One region of the Gordonia caeni genome, then DNA from elsewhere that is predicted to be linked to it. Evidence: predicted binding sites of a transcription regulator. Region 1 holds the regulator's gene; the other holds the start of a gene.

Region 1 (7,560 bases):
CGCGGCCTTGCCGTTCTCCCGCTCCGGCTCGGTGAACAAGCCCGGGCGCAGCACGGTGGAGGCCAGTGCCAGGGCCAGCGGCGGCACCATGCCGGCGGCCATCACCGCGGCCATGATCTCCCACTGGGGCAGACCGGCACCGGCCAAGCCCAGGCCCGCCACCGCGAAGGCGTACGCCGCCTTGTTGATCGGACCGCCCAGGTCGAAACACATCATCAGGCCGAGTACCACGCCGAGGGCGATCTTGGACCCGCCGCTCATGCTGTTGAGGCCGTCGGTCATCGACTCGTTGAGCCAGCCCAGCGGGCCGCCCAGCAGCATGTACATGATCGCGCCGACGATCAGCGAGGCGCACAGCGGCACGATCACCACCGGCATCAGCCCGGCCGCCCAGCGCGGCAGATTCAGCTTGGTGAACCAGAGCGCGACGACACCGGCGATCAGGCCGCCGATCAGGCCGCCGATGAAGCCGGCGCTGACGGCGAGCGAGACGGCGCCGGCGACGAAGCCGGGAGCGATACCGGGGCGGTCGGCGATGGCGAACGAGATGTACCCGGCGAGCACCGGCACCATGAAGGCCATGGCGAGACTGCCGATGGCGAAGAACACCGCGCCCAGATACTGCATGAGTCCGCCCGGTGGGAGATCCCAGAGCGTGTTGTTGAGCGCGTAGAAGGCCGCATCGCTCATGTCGCCGAGACAGCCGCCCGGATACAGCACGGTGCCCTCGTCGAGTTCGGTGGGCACGCAGACCTTCGCGTTCGCGATCTCGTAGCCGCCGAACAGGAATCCGAGCGCCATGAGCAGACCGCCCGCCGCGACGAACGGGATCATGTAGCTCACCCCGGTCAGCAGCGACTGCTTCAGCCGGCCGCCGATGCCGACACCGGAGCCCTCCGACGACGAGGTGTCGCCGCCTCCGGCGGTGCCGGAGACGCGCCTGGCGTTCGGATCGCCGGCCGCGGCGACGGCCTCGGCGATCATGGTGTCCGGTTCGTTGATCGCCCGTTTGACGCCGGATTCGATCACCGGTTTGCCGGCGAAGCGCTCGCGGCCCTTCACCCCGACGTCGGTGGCGAAGATGACCGCCCCGGCTCGGGCGATGTCGGCGGCGGAGAAGGCGGTGGTGCCCGACGAACCCTGCGTCTCCACCAGGTACTCGACCCCGGCGCGATCGGCGGCGAGTTTGAGGGCGTCGGCGGCCATGTAGGTGTGCGCGATACCAGTGGGGCAGGCGGTGATCGCCAGGATCAACTGGCCGCCCGTGCTGCCGTCCTCGGTGCCGTCGCTTTTGGCAGGCTCATCCGCGGTTTTCCCGTCTCCGGTGCTCGCGGCGGCGGCGCCACCGGCGGCGGCCGCCCCTCCGGTCGCAGCGGCCGGTTCAGGGGCCGGGGCGACGGCCTCGCCGACCAGTTCGACGATCGCCTCGGGATCGGGCGCCGAACGCAGAGCGGCCACGAAGTCCGGGCGCACCAGGGCGCGGGCGAGCGCGCTGAGGAGCTTCATGTGCTCGGCGCCGGCGCCGTCCGGGGCGGCGATCAGGAAGACGATGTCGGCGTCGCCGTCGGGAGCGCCGAACGCCACCGGCTTCGACAACCGGGCCATGGCGAGCGAGGCGGTGCCCACCGACGCCACCCGCGCATGCGGGATCGCCAGTCCCCCCGGTAGACCGGTGGGCGACTTGGCCTCGCGCTCGAGGGCGGCTGCGGCCAGCCGGCCCGGGTCGCTGCAGCGGCCCGCGTCGCCCAGGAGCTGCGCGAGGCGGTTGATCACCGCTTCGGCATCGTCACCCGCGTCGGCGTCCAGGAGGACGAGGTCGGGTGTGATGATCGGATCGGACATGGCAGTTCCTTCGCTCCGGAGCGGTCAGGGGAGGGGCCGGACATGGACGCCGGCGAGGTCGAGTTGGGCGGGAGTGGGCGGGGTGGTGCCCGGCAGTGCGGCGGCGGCGGAGCCGTAGGCGACGGCGGTGCGCAGGCAGTCGGCGGGCTCGTCGCCGCGCTGCTCGGCGATCAGGTAGCCGGCCAGTGAGGAGTCCCCGGCGCCCACGGTGCTGCGGACGCTGACCCGCGGCGCCCGGGCGAACCAGGTGCCCTCGGGAGTGGTCAGCAGTGCGCCGGATGCGCCCAGGGTGGTCAAAACGGCTCCACCGGTGCGTTCGGCCAGGGCCGCCGCCGCGGCGGCGGTCGGCTCGGCATCGCCGTCTGCAGCCGCGGCCTCCAGGAAGGCGCCGTCCCCGCCGGTGAGCTCGGCGAGTTCGAAAGCGTTGGGCTTCAGCAGATCCGGGCGTGCGCCGGCCACCGCGCCGAGGGGCGGTCCCGAGGTGTCCACGGCGACCCGCAGCCGGAGCGCGTGCAGGCGTTCGGCCACGGTGGCGTACCAGTCCGCGGGCACCCCGGGCGGCAGGGATCCGCACAGCGCCACCCAGGCGGCGCCGTCTGCGGCACCGGCGATCAGGTCGGTCAGCTGGGCGATCAGGCCAGCGCTGAGCGCCGCACCCGATTCGTTGATCTTGGTGGTGGTCCCGTCCGGCTCGGCGAGGGTCAGGTTGACCCGGACGGGCCCGTCCGCCTCGATCGTCCGGTACGGCAGGTGCACGGCATCGAGCTGCTCCAGCAGGGGATCCCCGGCTCGTGCCGGAAGCAGGGCGAGGGAGGGCAGAGCGGCCTCGGCCACCACCCGGGCGACGTTGATGCCCTTGCCTCCCGGCTGGCTGCGCACGGTGTCCGCGCGCAGCACCTCGCCGCGTTCGAGCGGTCCGGGCAGTTCGATGGTCCGATCCACGCTGGGATTGGCCGTCACGGTCACGATCATGCGATCACCACTTCGATATCGAGCGCTTGGAGTTCGGCGCGCAGGGAGTCGTCGAGCCCGGGATCGGTCACGAGCGCGTCGACGTCGCTGAGTGCGCCGAAGCTGACCAGATCCTCTCGGTTGAACTTCGAGGAGTCGACGAGCAGCACCACCCGGTCCGCGGCCGCGATCATGGCACGCTTGGCGGCCGCCTCATCGGGATCGGGGGTCGACAGTCCGTGGGTGCGGCTCAGACCGTTGGTACCGAGGAAGGCCACCGAGACGCGGAGCCGCCGGAAGGCGTCGACGGTCTCGACGCCGACGGCGGCCTGCGTCTTACCGCGGATCCGTCCGCCGACGAAGGTGACCTCGCAGCGCGGCAGCGTCGACAGGTGGGCCGCGAGGGGGATCGCGTTGGTCACCACGGCCAGGTCGCGATCCGGATCCAGCGCCAGCGCGGCCCGCAGCGTCGTGGTGCCGGCATCGAAGAGCACCGAGCCGCCGGCGGGCGGCAGGAACGCCTGGGCGGCGGCGCCGATGGCGGTCTTCTCGGCGAGCATGGACTGTTCGCGCTCCTGCAGGTCGGGTTCGGCACCGATCGCGGCGACGTCGGGGCGCACGGCCCCGCCGTGGACGCGCACCAGCAGCCCCTGCTGGGCCAGCGACGCGAGGTCGCGGCGCACTGTTTCGCCGGTCACGTCGAAGCGCTCGGCGAGCTCGGTGACCGCGACCCGGCCGCGAGCGCGCACCTCCCCTGCGATGGCCTGTTGGCGTTCCTCCGCGTACACGTCGCCGTCCTGAGTAGAGTCCTCGAATACGGGCACCGGTGTCCCGAACCCCGTTTGGTTACATCTGTGTTTACCTTCGTATATGTTGACACGTCAAGAGAAGTTTGTAATCTCAGTCACATGAGAAAGGTGGAATCGATGGGATCGGCGGAGAACTTCGGGGCATCACGGGTGGTGCACGGCACGCCGGTCGTGCAGGGACTGGCGTACGGGCCGGTGATCCGGCCGGCCGGGATGCCGGAATTCGACATCGACGCCGCGGCCACGGTGGCACCTGACGACCGCGAGGCCGAACAGGAGAAGTTCAGCGCTGCGGCCACCACCGTGGCCGACCGCTTCTCGGCGCGGGCCTCGGCCAGCACTGGTAGTTCCGCCGAGGTCCTGGCGGCGACCGCCTCCCTGGCCAAGGACCGCGCGTGGCTCGGCACCGCGGGCAAACTGATCGCCGACGGCACCCCCGCCGCCGCCGCCACGGTCGAGGCCATCGACCAGATCGCCGCGATGTTCACCAAGCTCGGCGGCCTGATGGCCGAGCGCGTCACCGACCTCAAGGACATCCGCGACCGTGTGGTGGCCGAGCTCCTGGGCATGCCGGAGCCGGGCATCCCCAATCCCGACGAGCCGTCCATCCTGTGTGCCGACGACTTGGCGCCGGCCGACACCGCGGGCCTGGACCCGGCGCGAGTGATCGCCCTGGCCACCCGTCTCGGAGGCCCGTCGAGCCACACGGCGATCATCGCCCGGCAGCTCGGTATCCCGTGCGTGGTGGCCATCGCCGACCTGAACGACATCCCCGCCGGCGCCACCGCCTTCGTCGACGGCGAACGCGGCGTGGTGGGCATCGACCCCGATCCGAAGACCATCACCTCGGCGGTCGCCGAGGCCGGGCGCGTCGCCGAGGCGGCGGCGTCCTGGCGCGGGCCGGGGCAGACGGCCGACGGGCATCGGGTCCTGATCCTGGCCAACGTGGCCGACGGACCTTCGGCCCGGGCCGCCGCCGAGCGCGGGGTCTGCGAGGGTGTCGGGCTGTTCCGCACCGAGCTCGCCTTCCTGGATCGCTCCGACGAACCGTCGGTGGCCGAGCAGACCGACCTCTACCGCTCGGTGATCGACGCCTTCGACGGCGACAAGGTGGTCATCCGGACGCTCGACGCGGGCTCGGACAAGCCGCTCAAGTTCGTCACCCACCCGGACGAGGCGAACCCGGCGATGGGGGTGCGGGGCAACCGCATCATCCTGTCGAATCCGGAGATCCGCGAGCATCAGCTCGACGCGATCGCCGCCGCGGCGAAGGGCACCTCGGCGGTGCCGTGGGTGATGGCCCCGATGATCGCCACCGTGGGCGAGGCCCGCGAGTTCGCGGCGCTGGTGCGTGCGCGTGGTCTGGTGCCCGGAGTGATGGTCGAAGTACCGTCGGCAGCGGTGCAGGCCGACCAGATCCTGGCCGAGGTCGACTTCGTGTCCATCGGCACCAACGACCTCACCCAGTACACGATGGCGGCCGACCGGATGTCGCCCGAACTCGCTTCGCTGACCGATCCGTGGCAGCCCGCGGTGCTGGCCCTGATCGAGCGCGTCGGCGCCGCGGGTGCCGCGCAGTCCAAGCAGGTGGGGGTCTGCGGCGAGGCGGCGGCAGACCCGCTGCTCGCGTGCGTCCTGGTGGGACTCGGCGTCACCTCGCTGTCGTCGGCCCCGGCGGCCGCGCCCGCGGTGGGCGTGAAGCTCGGCGGCGTCACCCTGGATCAGTGTGTGACGGCGGCCAAGGCCGCGGTCGCCGCGGACAGTACGTCCGCGGCGCGCGATGCCGCCCGCACCGTGCTCGGCTGAGAACACTCCCTGCTCGACCACTGACGAACCGACTCCGCTCGATCACCGAAGAAGCCGGTGGTCGAGCGGAGTCGAGACCCGGCCTGGCGGCAGGTCAGATCCGGCGAAGGACGGTCACGACCTTGCCCAGAACGGCGGCGTCGTCGCCCGGAATGGGTTCGAAGTGCTCGTTGTGGGGCATCAGCCAGACGTGGCCGTCGACTCGCTTGAAGGTCTTGACGGTGGCCTCGCCGTCGATCATGGCGGCCACGATGTCGCCGTTCTCGGCGACGTTCTGCTGGCGGACCACCACCCAGTCACCGTCGCAGATGGCGGCGTCGACCATCGATTCGCCGACCACCCGCAGCAGGAACAGCGAGCCTTCGCCGACCAGTTCCTTGGGGAGCGGGAAGACGTCCTCGACGGCCTGCTCGGCCAGCATCGGGCCGCCGGCGGCGATCCGGCCCAGCACCGGCACGAAGGCCGGAGCCGGCTGGCTCGGATCGGCCCGCGTGTCGTCACCGGACGGGGGCGTGCGATGGTCGTCGCGCACATTCACCGCACGCGGACGGTGCGGATCGCGCTTGAGCAGTCCGCGGCGCTCGAGGGTGCGCAGCTGATGGGCCACCGACGAGGTGGAGGTGAGGCCCACCGCTTCGCCGATCTCGCGGATGCTCGGCGGGTAGCCGCGCTCGCGCACCGAGGACCGGATGTACTCGAGAACCTCTCGCTGCCGCTGCGTCAGAGAGGCCTCCAGGGTCGCGGTCGACAGCAGCGGGTCCACGTTCGACGTGTTCTGCGGTCCGTCCTTCATCGAAGGTTCCTTTCCTCGGGGTGATCCCCAATTTAGTCGAGTAGGTCACAGAATTCAAACAATTGTTCGACGTGTCGCGGAGTTTGTCCGACCCGTGGTGTTAACTATCGAACAAGAGTTCATCGAACACACGAGCGATGGGAGTTTCCGATGACCGAACTGCTGACCACCCGGACCGCGGGGGCTGTGCCGACCGTCGACGCACGGGTGATGACCTGCGATGTTCCGGTCATCCGGACCCGGACCGAACGGCCCGCCGGGCGCCCCGCGCCCTCCTGCCGCCCCACGGGGCGCCGCCCGCACACCCGGTCGAACGGGCCGGCGGTGCCCGCACGGACCCCGATGATCACCCAGCGTGTGGACCTTTACGGCGTTCGAACAAGTGCACGCGCCTCGGGGCGCGCGGAGCGCGCCCGTTCGAACACTCCGCGAGTGTCGGTGCGCCGCCGCTGGGTCGCCGGCGTACTCACCGGACTCGGTCTGGCCGTGTTCGTCTCCGTCCTCGGCATGGTCGGCGACGACTACCAGCATGCGGTTCAGCAGACGCCGTCGGCCACCGAGGTGGTGCACGTGCGCAGCGGTGAGTCGCTGTCGTCGGTGGCCGCTCGGATCGCGCCCGATCTGCCCGCCGCCTCGGTGATCGCCACTGTCCGCGATCTCAACGATCTGCAGAGCACCGGCCTCCGGCCGGGGCAGGCGCTCGTCGTGCCCGCCTACCGCTGACCGCAGGTGACGTGCGTGCGCAGGCCGTCGCGGGCGGGCGGGTACGCTGAGAGCATGCGCTGCCCGTTCTGCAAGAACGACGACACTCGAGTGGTTGATTCGCGAGCTTCTGACGACGGCACGGCCATCCGGCGGCGCCGCGCCTGCGCGGAGTGCGGGCGCCGATTCACCACTGTGGAAGCCGCCGTTCTCGCGGTGGTCAAACGCAACGGTGTCACCGAGCCCTTCAGTCGCGAGAAGGTGATGAAGGGCGTGCGCCACGCCTGCCAGGGACGCCAGGTGAACGAGGACGCACTCGCGCAGCTCGCCGAGGCCGTGGAGAACACGGTCCGTGCCTCCGGCTCGGCAGAGGTCCCCAGCAACGAGGTGGGCTTGGCCATCCTGGGGCCGCTCCGCGATCTCGACGAGGTCGCCTACCTCCGGTTCGCGTCGGTCTACCGGTCCTTCGAGTCCGCCGACGACTTCCAGCGTGAGATCGACGATCTCCGCAAAGACCGCAGTCGCGAACCCGTCGGCTGAGGAATCCAGGTACTCCGGGAAGGCCTCCGCGGGAAGGCTTCAGCGGAAGCTTTCGAGTGCTTTGCTCACCCGCTTCTCCGAGATCGGCCCGTCGGTGCCGAGTTGCTGCGCGAACAG
Region 2 (7,560 bases), on a different contig from region 1:
CTCTCGATGTGACGTTGACAATAGTCCGAATGATGATAATAATTCGGCGTGAAGTCAGCATTCGTCATCCGAACGGATGAACGTCATCCCCGCAGAGAGGACTCGGCACCATGGGCAGGTTGGACGGCAAGGTCGCCTTCATCACCGGAGCAGCGCGCGGACAGGGACGCAGTCACGCGGTCCGGCTGGCACAGGAGGGCGCCGACATTCTGGCGCTCGATCTGTGCGCCCCCGTCCCCAGCGTGGAGCGTCTGTACCCGGGCGCCTCCCCCGACGACATGGCCGAGACCATCGACATCGTCAAGCAGTTCGGCGGGCGGATCGTCTCGGCGACCGCGGACGTGCGCGACTACGAGGCCGTCGCCGAGGTGGTCGCCAACGGCATCGCCGACCTGGGCCCGATCGACATCGTCAGCGCCAACGCCGGCATCTTCATCTTCGGCGACCCGACGCACGAGGTCACCGAGGGCGACTGGCGCGACGTCCTCGACATCAACCTGACCGGCGTCTGGCACACCTGCAAGGCCGTCGTTCCGGGGATGATCAAGGCGGGCAACGGCGGTTCCATCGTGATCACCAGTTCCACCGCCGGCATCAAAGGGACCCCGAACGTCGCGCCCTACACGGCCAGCAAGCACGGCGTCGTGGGCCTCATGAAGACGCTCGCCCTCGAACTGGCCCCGCACTCGATCCGGGTCAACAGCATCCATCCCACCGGGGTCAGCACCGACATGATCCTCAACGAGCCGACCTTCCGGCTGTTCCTGCCCGACGAGGAGCACCCCACCAAGGAGCAGGCCGCCCCTGTCTTCACCACCACCAACGCCCTGCCGGTGCCGTGGGTCGACCCCATCGACATCAGCAACGCTCTGCTCTTCCTCGCGTCCGACGAGGCCCGCTACGTCACCGGCACCGAACTCAAAGTCGACGCCGGCTACTGCATCAAGTAATCGAAAGGCCTCTGATGACCGACACTCTGGTGACCCCCGACGTCACAGACGACGCCACCGTCGCCGCCGCCTGGGCCGAACGCTTCACCGCCGCACTCGAATCCGGCGGGAGTGAGGCCGCCGCACTGTTCACCGACGACGCCTGGTGGCGGGACCTGCTCGCCTTCTCCGGCGACCTGCACAGTCTGCAGGGCCGCCCGGCGCTCGGCGACCTCCTCGCTTCGGCCCGCGGAACGCTCCGCAGCCCGGTCGTGGTCGCGGCCCCCGCCGACTTCGTCGCGATGCTGCCGACCGCCGACGGCGTGATCACCGCCTTCCTGTCCTTCGAGACCGCCGACGGCCGGGGGCAGGGACTGGTCCGGCTGGTCGAGTCCGGCGGCCAGTGGCTCGCGGCATCGTTGTTCACCACCCTCGAGGACCTCACGGAGCTGCCCTTCGCCGCCGGCCGCAACCGGCCCGACGGCAACCCGACAGACGGCCGCACCTGGCACAAACGTCGTGCCGCCGCAGCGGAACTGGCCGACGGACAGCCCGACGTCCTCGTCGTCGGCGCCGGGCACAGCGGCCTCGGCCTGGCCGCCTACCTCGGCGCGATGGGCCTGCGGGTTCTGGTCGTCGACCAGGAGGAGCGGGTCGGCGACAACTGGCGGCGCCGCTACGACTCGCTGGTCCTGCACGACCCCGTGCACTACGACCAGCTCCCCTTCTTCCCGTATCCGGAGACCTGGCCGGTGTTCACCCCGAAGGAGAAGATGGGCGATTGGCTCGAGCTCTACGCCTCGGCGATGGAGATCGACGTCTGGTGCTCCACCACCGTGGCCGGCGCGGTCCGCACCGGCGACCAGTGGGAGGTGACTCTCCAGCGCACCGGTTCGGACGGAGAGACCACGGCGCAGACGGTGACACCGGCGCACGTGGTCCTGGCGACCGGCGTGAGCGGGACGGTCCCGCAGATCCCCGACATCCCCGGTGAGCTCGACGGCCCGGTGCTGCATTCCAGCGAGTACCGCGGCGGCGGCTTCGGCGGCAAACGCGTCGTGGTGGTCGGCACCGGCAACAGCGGGCACGACGTCGCCCAGGATCTGGTGGACCACGGCGATCAGGTGACGCTGATTCAGCGCGGCCCCACCTACGTGGTCAGTTCCGGCGCGGTCACCGAGATCATGATGGGCGCCGCCTATTCGGACACCTCTCCCCCGACCGCGATCTCGGACTACCTGGGCGCGTCGTCGCCGCACCTGTCCGACGCCACCACGGCCGGACTCCAAGCGGCTACCGGCGCGATGTCCGAGTACGACGCCGACCTGCAACGCGACCTTGCGGCGGCGGGCTTCGCGCTGTCGTCGGGCGAGGACGGCACCGGCTCCATGCGACTGTTCCTGGGCCGCGGCGGCGGGTACTACATCGACGTCGGCTGCAGCCGGCACATCTGCGACGGCACCATCGCCGTCCGCTCGGGCGTCTCGGTGGCCGGGTTCGACGGCGCCGAGGTGGAGCTGTCCGACGGCTCGCGGATCCCCGCCGACGCGGTGATCCTGGCGACCGGTTTCAGCGGCATCGAGCACACCGCACGAGCGATCTTCGGCGACGAGATCGCCGACCGCTGCGGCCCCGTGTGGGGTCTCGACGACGAAGGCGAGCTGCGCGGGATCTGGCGGCGGACCGGCCAGCCCGGCTTCTGGTTCTCCGGCGGCAATCTGGGCCTCGCCCGCTTCTACAACCGCTACCTGGCCCTGGCCATCGGCAAGCAGATCCTGCAGAACACCGAACGATAGGAACCGACCATGACCATTGACGAACTGCTGGAGATCGAAGCGATCCGCCAAGTACGACTGGCCTACTCCAACTACTTCGACAGCCAAAACGCCGACGGTCTGCAGAGCCTGTTCTGCGAAGACGCCGTCTGCGAGTTCCCCGAACAATTCGGCGGGAACTGGGTGGGGCGCGAGACCATCCTGACCAACTTCACCAACGAGTTCAGCAAGATCGGCGAGCCCTACGACTCGATGCACGTGGTCACCAACCCGTGGATCACCGTCACCGGCCCGGACACCGCGCACGGCCGCTGCTACCTGATCGATCTGCTCACCCGGCAGCAGGCCGGGACCGGGCACTACACCACCGTCGGCGGACACGGCAATCCGCTGCTCTTCCTCGGGATGTACGAGGACGAGTACCGCAAGGTCGACGGCCGGTGGCTGTTCTCCAACATCCGGCTTCCGTTCTTCTGGCCGGACCGCACCTTCGAGCAGGTGCGTCGCCCCGACTGAGCCCGCCCCCTGCGTCTCCGGCACGAGTTCTCACAGATTCGAGGAATCACGTTGTACAAGAACACTTTCCAGGTCGCCTGGATCACCAACGACGTCGAGCGGGCAGCGAGAGTCTTCAAGGAGGAGCAGGGCGTCGACCTGGCGGTTTTCCGGGGCTTCTCGCTCGACGTCTTCGACGGGGATCCGCTGGTGATCGACGTGGCGCTCGGCTACGTCGCAGACGTGCAGTTCGAGATCATCGAACCGGTCTCGGGTCCCACCGACCTGTACACGCGACACCTGCCGGCCAGCGGCGAGTACGTCCTCAAGTTCCACCACCTCTGCAATCGGTTCGACACGGTGGACGAGTACGAGAAGGCGCTCGCCGCCGACCGCGAGCGAGGAGTGACGATCGCGGTGGACGGCAGCTTCGGCGAGAGCGGCCGTTTCGCGTACGCCGACACCCGCGACACGCTCGGCGTGTACCAGGAGTACGTGGTGCTCGATTCGGACATGAGCTTCCTGGACTCCCTGCCGCGCAACTGAAGTCGCGGCGATTCGCCGATCTTTCATCTTCTCCGCGGGACCGTTCGCGGTCTTCGCCCAGCGGATGAGGTCGGCGTTTCGCTGGGTGGTGGTTCGTGGTGCGACGGCCCTCGACTCCCGTCATGACCCAGATGGCCGCAACACCTCTCTGCGGGAACAGAACCCTCTAGGGTCGGTAGAAACCAGATGTCTCGTGAGCCTTGCCCAGACGCTGGATCGACCAACCCCGGCTGCCCTGGAGCTTACTGGCCGTTGCCCTGCCCCTGTCGTCCCGAGGAGTGACCATGACCGAATCAACCGACCACGCCGTTCTGGTGGAGCAGACAGGCCACGTCCGCACCCTCACGATCAACCGGCCGGACGCGAGGAACGCGATCAACAGCGCCGTCACCGATGCACTTGGGATCGCTTTGGAGGCCGCAGACCTCGATCCCGACGTGCGGGCGATCATCCTCACCGGCGCGGGCGACAAGTCGTTCTGCGCCGGCGCCGACCTGAAGGCACTCTCCCGCGGCGAGAACATCGGCGCCACCGACCCGTCGCACAACCGCTGGGGCTTCGCCGGAGTCGTCTCCCATCCGATCAGCACCCCGCTGATCGCCGCGGTCAACGGAACTGCGCTCGGCGGCGGTACCGAACTCGTTCTGTCCTGCGACCTGGCAGTCGCCGCCGACGGCGCCTCATTCGGGCTGCCCGAGGTCAAACGGGGGATCTTCGCCGCAGCCGGCGGTGCTTTCCGCATCGTCGAGGCGATGCCGAGGAAGATCGCCATGGAACTGCTGCTGACCGGACGTCCCATCACCGCCGCTCAGGCACTGGAGTACGGACTGGTCAACCGCGTGGTCCCCCAGGTCGATCTGCTCGCCGCCGCCGGAGAATTGGCCCGGGAGATCGCGGAGAACGCCCCGCTGGCGGTGCAGGCGTCCAAACGCCTGGCCGTCCGTCTGGCCGACGGCGAGATCGCGGGCGAGAGCGAACGCTGGCGCGCCAACACCGACGAGCTCGGCACGGTCTTCTCCAGCGCCGACGCCATGGAGGGCCCGTTGGCTTTCGCCGAGAAGCGTGCGCCGGTCTGGCAGGCGCGGTAACCCCCCAACTCTGGACCCCGGTGACCACCGGCCCTGACCACCGCACCAGCGGCCCGACGGTTCCCTCAGAACCCTCCAAATCTGGGTCTCGAAGTTTGGCGTATTCGAACATGTGATCTATCTCTTTGTGGCCTTATTCTGGAATCAGGAAACAGCAGAGAAGGGGCCCTCACCGTGGACGCTGCCATCCTCACCCGACTCACCGACGACCTGATCGACGACCTCTCCCCGACCACCGACCTCGACGGCGGCGCGCCGCGCGACCGCACGCTCGGCGAACTCCTCAGTGACCCGCGGCAGGTGTTCGACGAGCCCGACATCCTGGCCGTCGTGGTCACCGCCGTGCGCCTGCGCAACGTGGCCGAGTATCTGATCGCCACGAGCGTCGCCACCGCCGAGCGACTGGGCATCCCGGCCCGCAAGCGCCTCAAGACCGGCGCGGATCTGCTCACCGCGATCGGCGTCGCCCCGTCGGCCGCCTACCGCGCCGCCCGGGTCGGCCGCGCGGCCCACACTCTGCCCACCGTCACCCACGCCCTGCGTGACGGCGCCCTGGGCATCGAGCACGCCGACGCCATCGGCAAGGGACTAACCCACATCACCGACCGCGTCGAGCTCGACGACGACCAGCGCACCGAGATCGTCACCTCGCTGAAGATCCAGACCAGTCCGGCCGCGATCGCCCACCGCGCCCGCGAGATCGCGATCACCCTGGCTCCCACCGAGCCCGCCGCCGACCACGTCCCGGTCGCCGAGAACTACGACCTCAACGACATGACGCTCCACCAGAACGACGAGGGCCGGATCGCCGCCACCCTCGACCTCGACGTGGTCACCGGCGAAGAGCTCCAGGCCGCCCTCGACCCGCTGTGCCGTCCGGTCCCGCTGCCCGACGGCACCCCCGACCCGCGACCGCCCAGCCGCCGGCGCGCCGACGCCCTCGGCCAGATCATCCGCACCTACCTGGCCGGCTCCGAACGCCCCAGCTCCGGCGGCGTGCTGCCGCACGTCACCCTGATCCGCCCCGCACGGATGTGGCTGCCCGAGGCGACCCTTACCGCGATCCCCGAGGGCGGCGCCCACCCGAACGACGCCGACACCCTGGGCTTCACCGGCCCGATCACCGCGGCGACCGCCGACATCCTCGCCTGCGACGGAGCCCTCACCGACGTCCTGGTCGACGCCGCTGACGCGCCCCTGGACGTGGGGCGCACCCAGCGCCTGTTCCCGCCGGCCATCCGCCGCGCGCTCGCCGTGCGCGACCGCGGCTGCGCCTTCCCCGGCTGCGGCCGCCCCGCATCGTGGTGCGACGCCCACCACATGGACCACTGGGAGGACGGCGGCAGCACCTGCGTCGACAACGGCGTCCTGCTCTGCCGCATGCACCACACCCTGATCCACCACACCGGCTGGGAGGTGTTCCTCGGCCCCGACCGCCACCCGTGGTTCACCCCGCCCCTGGACCCCGAGCACCCGCGCCGCCACCGCGAACCGCTCCGCTCCCAGGCGCGAAGGACCATGACCGACCTACCGCACGCCGCCTGACGTCCCTCCGTGGAATCCGCCGACCGTCGTCCCGTACGCGACGACACCCACCTTCCGAGAGCAGCACATCACGTTCGTCCGCTCACGCGGACTCCAGCTCTCCCCTCACCGGGAGGGTGCACGTTCTTTGAGAACTCCATACGGGCCCCGGGCCCACTGTCCAGCACACCAAGGCCACCCTTAGGCTTAGCGGGTGCCCGGCTACCTGAAATTCACCGTCAACGACCTCGCGCAGGCCGCGGTCTTCGCTGCCCTGATCGCGGTGCTCGGTCTGCCGGGAGCGTTCAACCTGGCCAGCGGCATCCCGATCACCCTGCAGACGATGGGTGTGATGCTGGCCGGTGCCGTCCTCGGCCCCAAGAAGGGCACGGCCGCCGTCGTGATCTTCATGGTGCTGGCGATCGCAGGCCTGCCGATCCTCGCAGGCGGCCGCTCGGGCCAGGTCGCGCTCGCCTCGCCGACCGCCGGCTACTTCCTGGGGTTCCTGCCCGGCGTCATCGTCATCGGCGTGCTGACCGCGTTCATGATGCCGCGCTACCGGGTGTGGCTGGGCTTCCTGATCAACTTCCTCGGCGGCGTCGTGGTGATCTACATCTGCGGCATCATCGGCCTTCTCGCCCGCACCGATGAGTCGCTGCGGTACGTGATCGTCACGACCCACGCCGCCCTGGTCCCCGGCGACGTGATCAAAGCGGTGATCGCCGCACTGGTCGCCGCCGCCGTCCACCGCGGTCGCCCCGGTCTGATTCACCCGCTCCGCCCGCGACCCGCTGAGCCCGTCACGCCGGCATGACCTCCATCGAGTTCGACGACGTCACCCACGCCTTCACCGATCGCCCGGTGCTGCGCGGGGTCACCCTCGAACTCGCCGAGCACCGCATCGGCATCATCGGCGCCAACGGCAGCGGCAAGTCCACCCTGGCCCGCATGATGAACGGCCTGGTGTCCCCAGACTCCGGCACCGTCACCGTCAACGGCCTCAACGTCGCCAAGAACAAACGCAAAGTGCGCCGGCAGGTCGGCTTCATCTTCTCCGACCCGGATCGGCAGATCATCATGCCGACGGTCCGCGAAGACATCGAACTGTCCCTCACGCGGGTCACCAAGGACAAGCGGCAGCGCCGGGAACGGGCCCTGGCGACCCTCGCCGACTTCGGCCTGGCCGACCACGCCGACCAGCCG

Evidence for each region. The regulator LexA, encoded in region 1, represses DNA repair genes until DNA is damaged. The targets are predictions, from matches to a motif close to CGAACANNTGTTCG.
Region 2: the regulator LexA is predicted to act here: its motif matches at 4,939-4,952, upstream of ABD732_RS14405 (HNH endonuclease signature motif containing protein).

The regions. Positions count from the first base shown of each region.
Region 1 covers NZ_BAAAZW010000005.1:244,685-252,244, forward strand. Annotated here, with positions in the region: gene ABD732_RS10160 (PTS fructose transporter subunit IIABC) at 1-1,842, opposite strand, end outside; gene ABD732_RS10165 (1-phosphofructokinase family hexose kinase) at 1,867-2,814, opposite strand; gene ABD732_RS10170 (DeoR/GlpR family DNA-binding transcription regulator) at 2,811-3,581, opposite strand; gene ptsP (phosphoenolpyruvate--protein phosphotransferase) at 3,702-5,408, shown strand; gene lexA (transcriptional repressor LexA) at 5,503-6,201, opposite strand; gene ABD732_RS10185 (LysM peptidoglycan-binding domain-containing protein) at 6,634-6,924, shown strand; gene nrdR (transcriptional regulator NrdR) at 6,979-7,443, shown strand; gene hrpA (ATP-dependent RNA helicase HrpA) at 7,483-7,560, opposite strand, start outside.
Region 2 covers NZ_BAAAZW010000008.1:176,437-183,996, reverse strand. Annotated here, with positions in the region: gene ABD732_RS14430 (mycofactocin-coupled SDR family oxidoreductase) at 111-950, shown strand; gene ABD732_RS14425 (FAD-dependent oxidoreductase) at 965-2,725, shown strand; gene ABD732_RS14420 (nuclear transport factor 2 family protein) at 2,735-3,220, shown strand; gene ABD732_RS14415 (VOC family protein) at 3,272-3,745, shown strand; gene ABD732_RS14410 (crotonase/enoyl-CoA hydratase family protein) at 4,030-4,833, shown strand; gene ABD732_RS14405 (HNH endonuclease signature motif containing protein) at 5,008-6,378, shown strand; gene ABD732_RS14400 (biotin transporter BioY) at 6,572-7,171, shown strand; gene ABD732_RS14395 (energy-coupling factor ABC transporter ATP-binding protein) at 7,168-7,560, shown strand, end outside.